2 regions of the Tepidibacillus sp. HK-1 genome follow, and region 1 is predicted to be linked to the other one. Evidence: riboswitches for the same ligand, from Rfam matches in the RefSeq annotation. Region 1 holds a riboswitch; the other holds the start of a gene.

Region 1 (3,179 bases):
TCAATAAGAAGATAAAACCGATCATAGATATCAATACATCCATGAAAAGTTTTGCTATAAAATAGTTTAGGCTCATCCATGTACGCCATTTTCTATTATAATAAATAATTAATCCTATGATAATAGCCAATAATCCGATTAAAAAATATATAGAAAAAGAAAAGCTTAGATAAAAAATAAAAAAAGAAACAATCCTTGTTAATTGGCCAACACCCTTTTCATTTCCATTAAAAAAATTTTTCTGGTATGCAGGAAAAATAGCTTTCAGTATAAACTGAATCAAAATTGCGGAAAAAGATGAGATAAAGACCAGAATAATAAGAAACTTGATGATTTGCACATCAATAAGTAATGGTGGAGAAATTTTAACAATTATAGTAGATAACCAATATAGGATCATGATGTGCACGACTTGGTCCAAAATAAAATAGAGAAATGAACCTAAAGAACTCTTAATGGATAGTTTTGATTTAAATGAGTCGATCATAAAATGGAGAATCCCGTTTAATAAAATAAATCCCAATATGTAAGAATTAAATGGGAATAGAAGAATCAGCATGCAAATTGTTATAATTGATGAATGAAGTAAATTCCATCTCCAATCTTTTAGTTTATTTTCTGCAATTTTACCGGTTTGAAATGTAAAATCACCTAGCAGGTGGCCTAATAGTAAGTAATAGAACACATCATTTACCCCTCTGTCTTATTTTAATATGCGAATGTATACATACTTTAAAAAGTAGATGAAAACCCTCTTAATTTTTTAAGAGGGTTTTCATGGATGATTACTAGTACCAAGAATAACGTGAAAAATGCTCAGCCAAAATTTGTTGTTTCTTAACATGAACCTCAATATTTTCCCCTGTTGCCTGATCGTAAAGAAGTCCATCGTATTTGTCTATTCTAATGTGAACTTTTTTAAAGAAATTTGGTGTATCCGGGGCAAATTCAACATATCCTACCCCATTCTCAGCATAAACCTTGACATCAAAAGTGGCCGGCAACTTCTCTGGATCGATAAAATCCTTTTTAAACTCAACATTGACAAAGCCAACTTGATATCTGCCACCATCTTCTGTTACCGTAATCGTATCCGTATAAATCACTGGATTCTCAGCTGCCACAACTGGTATGCTTGAAAGCAAGAGTACAACTGCTGTGATAATAAACATCATTCTTTTCATTCGTCTCACCTCCTTTCGAACCTTATCGCTAAAAGAAAAGGCACCTATATGAACAAGCCATAGGCGCCAAGATGATTTGCTTAATTAGGCAAATCAATAAATAACTCAAGTCATGCTATTAATAATAAAAATTAAACGAAGCATAACCCTAGTAACTTTGTTTCGGCAACCTGGCAATCATAGAATGATTATTCCTTAGACCCATGGCTTTGCGTCCTTACCTTTCGATAAGTTTGCTATTATCGACATCTATTAAGTTTTTTACAAAAAACGACAAAATCGTTTCAATTCTTATCTATACCGTATATAATAGATTTGGAATGATTTACTAACTTACTTTAAGATAAATAAACCATAAACTTCACTTTTTGTCAATCAAAGAACCTAGTTTTTATCATTTTTTTACGCTAGGAGGGATTCTTATTCTTTGTTTTAATTGCGGTTATCACTTACCATCAAATTATCCAAAGGAATGTCCTTTATGTGGGATGAAATTGCCAATAAAATGTTCTTCCTGTGATTCGCCTAACCCCATCATGGCCAAGTTTTGCTTTAATTGTGGACATAAAATATCCCAATCAGAAAAAGAAAGCTCTGTGCAAAACTATGAGATTCTTACGGAAAACAGAAAAAATGTAGCTGTCATCTTTGCTGATGTATCTGGATTTACGGCATTGTCGGAAAAAATGGATCCAGAGGAAGTTCGGGAAATCATCAATGAAACCTTTGCTTATATCACCAAACCTGTATATGAATTGGAAGGAACCATCGACAAGTACATCGGTGACTGTGTGATGATTCTTTTCGGAGCAAAATATCCTCATAGCGATGACCCTTACAGAGCCGTCAGCTGTGGCATGAAGATGATCGACTTAATCCAAGATTTTTCAAAAGAAAGACTATCCAGTAAAGGGGTAACATTAAATCTTTCCATCGGAATTAATTATGGTCAGGTTGTGACTGGAAGTGTGGGAAACTATTTTGATAAAGACTTTACCGTTATGGGAGATGTGGTCAACACAGCGCAAAGACTTCAAACTCAAGCAGCAGCTGGCACGATCCTTGTATCAGAATCTGTCTATCAAGAAACAAATGATCAAATTGATTACTCTCCTGAAAAAGAGATCATTGCCAAAAACAAAGAAAAACCAGTAAAATGCTTCACCCCTCTTCATTTAAAACGAGAAGCAGCTATTGATTCGCTGTTTTTAATCGAACGGGATGATGAAACGAACTTTCTGCATTCAATCTACAAACAACTGAATAGCACAGAGTATATCACCATTATCGGGGAGGCAGGAACTGGTAAAACAAGCCTGCTAAGAAGCTTTACGTCAGAACTAGACAATCAACTTAAAAAACATTGGGTCGATATCAATGTCGGCTACAAAAACAAAATCTATTCGGTTCTGTCCAACATGATCTACCAAATAATGAACCTCCATCCTACTGAAAGTGAAAAGATAAAAGAAAACCGCCTAAAGTCGTATCTTGCTTATCTCTTTCAAAACTCAAGCGTTGGTGAGGAGGAGATTCAACGGAACTATCGTTTTTTAAGCTTGGTTATGGGTTTAAAAAGAGACCATGAATTTCAGAATATCTTGAATGCGATGAACTATGAAGATATCAAAAGAGAAATATTCAATCAGGTTTCTCTATTTATCAAACAAGCCGCTGATAAAGAACCTTTTGTTTTTATCATTGAGAATATCCACTGGGCAGACGCGGGATCAATGGAAATATTGACAAATCTGGTCAAAACACTGCCAGATGTGAAATCCCTTTTCATTTTAACCTCAAGATATGAAATAGAAGAATTAAGTGATAGTGGCAAAAATAGCCATCCTATTCTGAAACTCAAACCGCTTAGTCCAACTGGAACAGAGAAACTAGCTTGCAAACTATTAAATTGCAGCCATCTTGATGAACCATTGCTTCAGGCGATTATTCAATTTACAAAAGGATATCCACTCCATATCAAAGAATATTTGATGG
Region 2 (3,179 bases), on a different contig from region 1:
AGCAAAAGTAAATGGCCAAATCATTCAGCTACAGGTACCTGCCACAACCGTTAATGGCAATACAGTTGTACCTTTAAGATTTATTAGTGAAAGTCTTGGTGCGGATGTGGAATATGATTCTGATACTCAATTAATTTTTGTAGATAACCAAGATCAAGTAACAACTGAACCGTCAACTGAAACAACAACTGAGACTCAACCAGTACAGTAAAACATAAATATAATCGTAAGTAAAATTTCAAGTGAAAATGGTTGACAGTCTTTCTTACTTCTTATAATATAGATTGTTGAATGGATCTCTTATTCAAAATCTATTTAAACATAAGAGGTAAGCTTGAGTATAAAAAGCCTTTCCTCTAAAGGAAAGGCTTTTTTGCATGAGTATCATAACAATAGATGTACATACTAATTTTAAGGGAGGTTTTCATATGGCGTTACAAAAAGGTCGTCATTTATTCACTTCTGAATCTGTGACTGAGGGCCATCCAGATAAAATTTGTGATCAAATTTCCGATTCAATCCTTGATGCGATTCTTGAAAAAGATCCCAATGCTCGTGTTGCGGCAGAAACCTCTGTAACAACTGGATTGGTTTTGGTGGCGGGAGAAATTACAACAAGCTGCTATGTTGACATTCCAAAAATTGTTCGTGAAACGATCCGAAATATTGGCTATACAAGAGCAAAATATGGCTTTGATGCAGAAACCTGTGCTGTCTTAACTTCAATTGATGAACAATCTCCAGACATTGCGGTAGGTGTTAACCAAGCGTTAGAATCTCGTGAAGGGCAAATGTCTGATGAAGAAATTGAAGCGATTGGTGCTGGAGACCAGGGTTTAATGTTTGGGTTTGCAGTCAACGAAACACCTGAATTGATGCCATTACCTATCTCACTAGCCCACCAATTAGCTCGACGTCTTACTGAAGCAAGAAAAGAGGGAATCTTAGACTATTTACGTCCAGATGGCAAAACGCAAGTGACTGTTGAATATGAAGGAGACAAGCCAGTTCGTATTGATACAATTGTTATTTCAACACAACATCATCCTGAAGTAACAAATGAACAAATTAAAGCCGATCTTCATAAATATGTGATTAAACCAGTGGTACCAGCAGAATTATTAGATGATAAAACAAAGTATTTTATCAATCCAACAGGCCGTTTCGTGATCGGAGGACCTCAAGGTGATGCAGGATTAACAGGTCGTAAAATCATCGTTGATACCTATGGTGGTTATGCTCGCCATGGTGGTGGAGCATTCTCTGGTAAGGATCCAACAAAGGTTGACCGTTCTGGTGCTTATGCTGCCCGCTATGTTGCGAAAAACATTGTTGCTGCAGGATTAGCGGATAAATGTGAAGTTCAAGTTGCTTACGCGATAGGTGTGGCTCAACCTGTATCGATTAGTATCGATACATTTGGTACTGGAAAAGTAGATGAAAACATCCTTGTTGAATTAGTTCGTAAACATTTTGATTTACGCCCTGCAGGGATTATTAAACAACTTGATCTTCGCCGTCCAATTTACCGTCAAACAGCTGCATATGGCCACTTTGGTCGTCATGATCTTGATCTACCATGGGAGCGTACAGATAAGGCAGAAGTCTTAAGACAAGAAGCAATGGCTTACGCAAAATAACAAAAGAACAGAATTTAATCTACACGATGACTTAAATAAAAGATAATATACGCAAAAATCCTTCTCTTTTTAGACGAGAAGGATTTTTTTATTTGCACTTTATATTTCTTACAATAGGAACAAATGACTAGGAATATATTACCTGTTTTGAAATGGTAAAATAGGAATAAAGAACCAATATAAGGAATTTTAGGAGAAAAAGATTGCCAAAATTATGACAATACTCTACTATAAATTACATAAAGTATACATTTATTACCGATAAAGGCAAACTAATTGAAAGATGGGGGCGCAAAGCCATGGGTTTAAAGTCGAATGTTGTTGTCTAAGATCGCCAGGTTACCGAAGGGAGAAACAAAGGGATGAAACAATTGCCTCGTAAGTCTATCATTATTTTACTATCATTTTTTGTCTTTTTTAGCAGTTTAACCATTCAGCCAAAAAACACGATAGCTTTTGGGGACACTGATCCAACATTTATGGATCCAGCATCTTTATTAAGTTTACTACCACAAAGGAATGAAGATCCTCGTTCCATGCAAAATCCACTTCAGGGAGTAGTACCTCAATTTCCTTCCATACCTTCAACAGAGATTCAAACACAAGAACCACCAATACGAAGTCAACAATCGAATGCACCTATTTTTGAAAATGATAAGAAACCAGATGTAGATATCACCACAGGATATTTGAAATTTTCAGAGAAGGAGTTAAACTTACCTGGCATTGGCTATGACTTTGTGTTAGAGCGAGCCTATTCTAGTAATGATCAAGAAGTAGGACCTTTTGGTCGTGGTTGGAAGTACCCATTAGATTCCAAATTGCAAATGTATGCAGATTTTCATATGGGAGAATTTCGCTTCGATGGCAGTACAAGAACCTTTCCATTTATAAAAGATGATCCTGAAGCATTTGTAACAAGCTATGATGGGGATGAAATGACCAATTATGAATTAGATAAAGGTCATTTTGAGGAAGTTGATGGCGATCAGCTGCAACGAAATAGCCAATATGAATATATCGTTACCACAGATAAAGGGAGCAAGATTACTTATTATGGTTATCATGCACCATGGAGAGAAAATCAGGATCCCAAAGAAGGGAAAATGATTGAGCAACAAGATCGCTTTGGGAACTCTACGAAATATAGCTATGATAGTCAAGGCCAGTTAATCAAAGTAACAGATACAACAGGAAGATTGATCCGGTTCACATGGGCAAATGGGCTGATCACTGAAATGATTGATCCCATGGGTCAAAAAACCTCCTATCAATATGACGGAGAAAAAAGACTGATTAAAATTACAAAACCAGACCTTTCTACTATTCAATACTCCTATGACAGCAACCATCGTATTCATTCAAGGATCGATGAAGAAGGGGTAACAACAACATACAGCTACAATAGTCAAAATCAAGTAACCTCAATCAAAAATTCCAATAACATCATGTCATATACCTTTACTTATTCTTCAGGGAAAATACAGATGAAAAATGCATTACAGCAGGAATGGACTTATTTTGTTGAAAACGAAAAGA

The links. A riboswitch is a leader RNA that binds a small molecule or an ion and turns the genes downstream of it on or off. The one in region 1 is predicted to bind cyclic di-GMP.
Region 2: linked by a shared signal. The riboswitch ahead of BEN26_RS11690 (DUF6531 domain-containing protein) and the one ahead of BEN26_RS05885 (hypothetical protein) in region 1 are both predicted to bind cyclic di-GMP.

The regions. Positions count from the first base shown of each region.
Region 1 covers NZ_BDGM02000008.1:67,412-70,590, forward strand. Annotated here, with positions in the region: gene BEN26_RS05880 (DUF3307 domain-containing protein) at 1-685, opposite strand, end outside; gene BEN26_RS05885 (hypothetical protein) at 789-1,184, opposite strand; cyclic di-GMP riboswitch class I at 1,346-1,432, opposite strand; partial or broken gene BEN26_RS14270 (double zinc ribbon domain-containing protein) at 1,553-1,735, shown strand; gene BEN26_RS05890 (tetratricopeptide repeat protein) at 1,781-3,179, shown strand, end outside.
Region 2 covers NZ_BDGM02000024.1:4,738-7,916, reverse strand. Annotated here, with positions in the region: gene BEN26_RS11700 (copper amine oxidase N-terminal domain-containing protein) at 1-211, shown strand, start outside; gene metK (methionine adenosyltransferase) at 429-1,640, shown strand; cyclic di-GMP riboswitch class I at 1,897-1,987, shown strand; gene BEN26_RS11690 (DUF6531 domain-containing protein) at 2,003-3,179, shown strand, end outside.